One region of the Streptomyces sp. NPDC000229 genome, then DNA from elsewhere that is predicted to be linked to it. Evidence: predicted binding sites of a transcription regulator. Region 1 holds the regulator's gene; the other holds the start of a gene.
The links. The regulator HspR, encoded in region 1, represses chaperone genes until heat shock. The targets are predictions, from matches to a motif close to TTGAGNNNNNNNNNCTCAA.

Region 1 (3,407 bases):
GTCGATGAGCACGAAGGACTTCGTGGAGAAGGACTACTACAAGGTTCTCGGCGTCCCCAAGGACGCCACCGAGGCCGAGATCAAGAAGGCGTACCGGAAGCTCGCCCGCGAGTTCCACCCGGACGCCAACAAGGGTGACGCGAGCGCGGAGGCGCGCTTCAAGGAGATCTCCGAGGCGAACGACATCCTCGGCGACCCCAAGAAGCGCAAGGAGTACGACGACGCCCGCGCCCTGTTCGGCAACGGTGGCTTCCGCGCCGGTCCGGGCGGCGGAGCCGGCGGCACGTTCAACTTCGACCTGGGTGACCTCTTCGGCGGCGCCCAGGGCGGAGCCGGCGGTGCCGGCGGCTTCGGCGGGGGCCTCGGGGACGTCTTCGGCGGGCTGTTCAACCGGGGCGGCGCGGGCACCCGCACACAGCCGCGCCGGGGCCAGGACATCGAGTCCGAGGTGACGCTCAGCTTCACCGAGGCGGTGGACGGGGCCACGGTCCCGCTGCGGATGTCCAGCCAGCAGCCCTGCAAGGCCTGTTCCGGCACCGGCGACAAGAACGGCACGCCCCGTGTGTGCCCCACCTGTGTCGGCACCGGGCAGGTCTCGCGCGGCGGCAGCGGCTCCTTCTCGCTGACCGACCCGTGCGTGGACTGCAAGGGCCGCGGGCTCATCGCCCAGGACCCGTGCGACGTGTGCCACGGCAGCGGGCGCGCCAAGTCGTCCCGCACCATGCAGGTCCGCATCCCCGCGGGCGTCTCCGACGGGCAGCGCATCCGGCTGCGCGGCAAGGGCGCGCCCGGCGAGCGGGGCGGCCCGGCCGGTGACCTGTACGTGGTGGTGCACGTCGACGCCCACCCGGTGTTCGGCCGCAAGGGCGACAACCTGACCGTCACGGTGCCCGTCACGTTCGACGAGGCGGCGCTCGGCGGCGAGATCAGGGTGCCGACCCTCGGCGGGCCCGCGGTCACGCTGAAGATCCCGGCCGGCACGCCCAACGGCCGCACGATGCGCGCCCGGGGCAAGGGCGCGGTCCGCAAGGACGGCACGCGCGGGGACCTGCTCGTCACCGTCGAGGTGGCCGTGCCCAAGGACCTGAGCGACAAGGCGCGCGAGGCGCTCGAAACGTACCGGGAGGCCACGGCGGGTGAGGACCCGCGGGCCGAGCTGTTCCAGGCCGCGAAGGGGGCTTGAAATGGACGGACGCCGTCGCAATCCGTACGAGCTGACCGACGAGACACCGGTGTACGTCATCTCGGTGGCGGCCCAGCTCAGCGGACTGCACCCGCAGACGCTGCGCCAGTACGACCGGCTGGGCCTGGTCTCGCCGGACCGTACGGCCGGGCGGGGCCGGCGCTACTCGGCGCGTGACATCGAACTGCTGCGGCAGGTGCAGCAGTTGTCGCAGGACGAGGGCATCAACCTGGCGGGCATCAAGCGGATCATCGAGCTGGAGAACCAGGTCGCCGCCCTCCAGTCCCGGGTCGCCGAGCTCACGGCGGCGGTCGAGGGCGCGGCGGCGGCGATGCGGCAGCGCGAGGCGCAGGTGCACGCCTCGTACCGGCGCGACCTGGTCCCGTACCAGGACGTGCAGCAGGCGAGCGCGCTGGTGGTGTGGCGTCCGCCCAAGCGCGGGGAGTGACACGTTCCGTGAGGCCCCTTCCGTTCCGGCGGAGGGGGCCTTCTTCCGTATGTACGGGCGGGTGTACGCGCGTGTGATGATCCCGGCGTGCGGACGAATCGGCGGCACCGGATACGTGGGGCGGGCACGGGGGCCGTGCTGGTGGTCCTGACGGCGCTGGGGGCGGTGGCGGTGAGCGCGCCGAGGCGTCGGTGGCCTGGCGCAACACGGTGACCCGCACCGACGCCGTGGCGACCAGCGGCGCGTATCTGCGCGTGACCCCCGCCCCGGCGTGGCGGCCCAGACGGTCGCCCCGGACGGGCCGCTGGACCTCGGCAACACCGGGGCCGTCGAGGTCACGCCCTGGGCGCCGTACGACCCGGCCTGGGGTCTTTCGTTTGGATCAGGCTGGATCAGGGTGCGGTGTCCAGGCGTCACGAGCCCAGCAAGATCCGAACGAGAGGCCCTAGGGGATCAGCTCGGTCACCGCGTCCAGCGTCGTCTCCCACAAGGGCTGGGCGCCCGTCCCGAAGGCCGCCGCGAGGGCGGTGCCGACGGCGACGTCCTGGGCCGCCACCTTGGCGTTCTCGTCCCAGTCGGTGGTGACGTGGCCGTCGCCGGTGGACTGAAGCTCGCCGAGCCGGCGGCCGTTGCGCAGCAGCCGGCTCTCGCCGTACCCGCAGGGCACGAGCCGGTAGCGGGCGGTGCCGACGCGGGCGTCGACGCGGTAGGAGCGGCGGGAGAGCCGGCCCTTGGCAGGTGCGATCCCGGCCGGCCGGCCGTCGACGGTGAGCGTCAGCAGGGCGGGGTCACGGGTGCCGATCGGGATGTGCGGGTCGGGCTCCGTGCCGGTGGCGCGGACCAGCCGTACGTGCGGGAGGCCGGGGCCCGTGACGTCGAGCGTGCCGGCGCCGGACAGCAGGCGCACGGTCGGTGTGGCGGGGAAGTGGTCGTGCATGGTCAGTGATCCTGCTCCAGGATGCCCGACTGCGCTATGAGATATCCCAGTTGGGCACGGCTCCCGCTGCCGAGGACGGCCGCGAGCTTGGCGATGTGGGCGCGGCACGTCCGTACGTTCATGCCGAGGCGGCGGGCGATCGCCTCGTCGACGTGGCCTTCCACGAGGAGTTTGGCGATGGAGCGCTGGACGCCGCTGATGCCGTCGGACTTCAGGTCGTACGGGATCTCCTCGTTGATCGGCACGGCCAGCTGCCAGAACTGGTCGAAGACTCCGGCGAGGTAGGCGACCAGGCCGGGGTGGCGCAGCTCCAGGGCGACTTGGCGGTCGCTGCGCGCCGGTACGAAGGCCACTTCGCGGTCGACGATGATCAGCCGGTCGATGATCTGCTCCAGGGTGCGCACCTGCACCTCGGGGCCCACGTGTTCCAGGTACGTCAGCGTCAGTTCGGTGTGGCGGGCCGTGTGCTGGTAGAGCGTGCGCATCCGGATGCCCCGGCCGAGCAGCGGCCGTACGCGGCGCAGTGCCTCGCTCAGGCCGTGGGCGGGGCGTCCGCCGCCGGGCTGGACGGTCAGCAGCTCCTTCTCGCAGCCGGCGACCACGCGGTCCAGCGTCGCGTTGATCCGGCTCAGTCCCTCCAGCACGGTGATGGCGTGCGTGGTGGGGGCGTTCTGGGCGCTGATCGCCATGAATGGCTCGAACGCGTCGGACAGTTCGACCGTAAGACGTCTACGCTCCAGGATCTCGCGCTCGATGGGCTGGAGCAGTTGGGCCAGCGCGGAGGAGGGCGGGACGGGGCGGAGCCACTGGGCGTCGTCCGGGTCGGGGTGCAGCAGCGC
Region 2 (3,407 bases), on a different contig from region 1:
GCTCAGGGCGATCTGCGCGGACTCCTTCATCACGTCACCGAGCTGGCCGGTCAGCGTCAGTCCCGCCGCGCCGGTCTCCGGATCGGCCAGCGACGCCTCCACGAACAGGACGTCACCGCCCGCGCCGGTGACGGCGAGGCCGGTGGCGACGCCGGGTACGGAGGTGCGGCGCTCGGCCGGGTCCTGGGCGGACTCGGGCACATGGTGCGGCCGTCCGATGAGCCCGCGCAGGTCGCCCTCGCCGATGGTGAACGGCAACTCCTGGTCGCCCAGTTCGTGCTTGGCGGCGACCTTGCGCAGCAGCCGGGCGATGGACCGCTCCAGGTTCCGGACGCCCGCCTCACGGGTGTACTCGCCCGCGAGCTTGCGCAGCGCCGACTCGTCCAGCGTCACCTCGCCGCTCTCCAGGCCCGCCCGCTCCAGCTGGCGCGGCACGAGGTGGTCACGGGCGATGACGACCTTCTCGTCCTCGGTGTAGCCGTCGAGGCGGACGATCTCCATCCGGTCGGCGAGCGCCTCGGGGATGGCCTCCAGGACGTTGGCGGTGGCGAGGAAGACCACGTCGGACAGGTCGAGTTCGACCTCCAGGTAGTGGTCGCGGAAGGTGTGGTTCTGCGCCGGGTCGAGGACCTCAAGCAGCGCGGCCGCCGGGTCGCCCCGGAAGTCGGAGCCGACCTTGTCGATCTCGTCGAGCAGGACCACCGGGTTCATCGACCCCGCCTCCTTGACGGCCCGCACGATCCGGCCCGGCAGGGCGCCCACGTACGTACGCCGGTGGCCGCGGATCTCCGCCTCGTCGCGTACGCCGCCGAGGGCGACCCGTACGAACTTCCGTCCCATCGCGTGCGCGACGCTCTCACCGAGGCTCGTCTTCCCGACGCCGGGCGGGCCCACCAGCGCGAGGACCGCGCCGCCCGCCCGTCTCCCACCACCACCCTCAACCGAGGCGCTTCGCGCCGCCCCTTCCTTCTGCCGCCCGCCCACGAATACGCCGAGGCCGCGGTCGGCGCGCCGCTTGCGTACCGCCAGGTACTCGGTGATGCGCTCCTTCACGTCCTCCAGGCCGGCGTGCTCGGCGTCGAGGACCTGCTTGGCGCCCTTGATGTCGTAGCTGTCCTCGGTGCGCTCGTGCCACGGCATCTCCAGGACCGTGTCGAGCCAGGTGCGGATCCAGGCGGTCTCGGGGTTCTGGTCGCTGGACCGCTCCAGCTTGTCGACCTCCTTGAGGGCGGCTTCGCGCACCTTCTCGGGGAGGTCGGCGGCCTCGACGCGGGCCCGGTAGTCGTCGGACTCCTCACCGTCCTTCTCTCCGTTGAGCTCGCGCAGCTCCTTGCGTACGGCTTCGAGCTGGCGGCGCAGCAGGAACTCCCGCTGCTGCTTGTCGACGCCTTCCTGGACGTCCTTGGCGATGGACTCGGCGATGTCCTGCTCGGCGAGGTGGTCGCGCAGCTGCTCGGTGGCGAGCTTGAGGCGGGCCACGGGGTCCTCGGTCTCCAGCAGTTCGACCTTCTGGGCCACGGTCAGGAAGGGCGAGTAGCCGGAGTTGTCGGCGAGGGCGGAGACGCCGTCGATCTGCTGGACCCGGTCGACGACCTGCCAGGCACCGCGCTTCTTGAGCCAGCTGGTGGCGAGCGCCTTGTACTCCTTGACCAGATCGGTGATCTGCCCGGGCAGCGGGTCGGGGACCGATTCCTCGACGGTGGTGCCCTCGACCCACAGGGCGGCGCCCGGGCCGGTCGTACCGGCGCCGATCTTCACACGGCCACGGCCGCGGATGAGCGCGCCGGGGTCGCCGTCGGAGAGCCGCCCGACCTGCTCGACGGTGCCGAGGACGCCGATCCCCGCGTACGTCCCGTCGATGCGCGGCACCAGCAGGACCTTGGGCTTGCCCTGCGCTCCCGACGACCGGGCGGCGGCCTGGGCGGCCTCCACCGCGGCTCGCACCTCGGAGTCGGACAGGTCCAGTGGCACCACCATCCCGGGCAGCACGACCTCATCGTCGAGCGGCAGCACGGGCAGGGTGAGCGGTGTGGACGTCGATGCCATGATCTCCCCTTCGGCAGTCAAGTTGAGCTGTACACACTCAATGCTTATGACAGCCGCAGTGTTCCCCATGGATGTTCGCTGTGAGCGATCACCCTCTCGTGTCCTGTAGCGGTGAACCTGGCCCGGCAGGCACCGTCAGCTCGGCGTGGACGAGGTCTCGCACGAGCGCGAAGAGAGGCCCCGACCGGCCCCCGGCCTCTCGCCCCCACTCCTCGAAACCGCTCGTGGCACCATGCGCCCATGGACTTCGCGCTCGTTCCGCCCACAGGTGTGGGCCCCCTGCGGATCGGCATGTCACGGCGAGAAGCCGACAGCGCGCTCCAGTCGCTGCGCGCCTCCGAGGAGCACTCGCCGTCCGACCGCGCAGGACAGCACATCGTCCGCCCGAGCGGCTTGATGATCAGCATCGGCTGTGTGCGCGACCGACTGGAGTCCGTGGAGTTCGGACGACCGTCCGACCCGTCGGATTCCGTGCTCTTCCGCGGCGTCGACGTCTTCGCCCTGCCGGCCCGTGAGGTGGTGACGCGCATGGCCGCGCTCACCACCGTCACCCCCGATCCGGAGGACTCCGCGTCGTTCGTCGCACCAGATCTGCTGCTCAGCTTCTGGCGCCCCTTCGAGGCCGACGACCAGCCCGACGAAGAGCAGGGGTACTACTTCGGTTCCGTCCTCCTGGCTCGTCCGGGCTACTACGACGGGCCTGGCCCCACAGCCTTGTGAGACGCCTCCGCCGGGCACCGTCGGCCGGCTGATGGCGTCGCGGACATCACCTGCGCACGCCACTGGTAGCCGACACGCGCAGCCCGGAGGGGCAGAGTGGGGCGCATGCTGAACGAGGACGGCACTCTGGCCCGTGAGGTCTCGCTCGACCGTGTACCGGAGGCCTTCGTCCCGGTGGTCGACGCCGCGCGCGTACGGATCGGGAAGACCTTCGGCCCCGCACGACTCCACAGCGCGTATCTGTACGGCAGCGTTCCCCGCGGCACCGCCACGCCCGGCGTCTCGGACCTCGACCTGCTGATCGCCCTGCACGAGGAGCCCACCGACGCCGACCGGGACGCCGCGGCCGGCATGGACGCGGAACTGGACCGCCGCTTCCCGCAGATCGACGGCGTCGGGACCCTGCTCTTCGGCGCGCCCACCCTGCTGAGCGAGCGCGAACGCTACGACCTGGGCTTCTTCGTCGCCTGCCTGTGCACCCCGCTGCTGGGTGAGGACCTCGCCGGGCGGCTGCCCCGCTACCGGCCCACGTCGCTGCTCGCCCGCGAGACGAATGGGGACCTCGCCCTGCTCCTGCCGCGCTGGCGGCAGCGGGCGGCCGGGGCCACGACGGGCGCGGAGCGCGCGCGGCTGGGCCGCTG

Region 2: lon (endopeptidase La) is a predicted target of HspR. The motif match lies at 2,069-2,087, and genes of this name have one in related genera.

What each region holds. Positions count from the first base shown of each region.
Region 1 covers NZ_JBEPEL010000078.1:26,246-29,652, reverse strand. The annotation lists gene dnaJ (molecular chaperone DnaJ) at 5-1,183, shown strand; gene ABT360_RS28485 (heat shock protein transcriptional repressor HspR) at 1,185-1,631, shown strand; gene ABT360_RS28480 (hypothetical protein) at 2,077-2,568, opposite strand; gene ABT360_RS28475 (helix-turn-helix transcriptional regulator) at 2,571-3,407, opposite strand, start outside.
Region 2 covers NZ_JBEPEL010000019.1:40,981-44,387, forward strand. The annotation lists gene lon (endopeptidase La) at 1-2,046, opposite strand, end outside; gene ABT360_RS12875 (hypothetical protein) at 2,287-2,766, shown strand; gene ABT360_RS12880 (nucleotidyltransferase domain-containing protein) at 2,872-3,407, shown strand, end outside.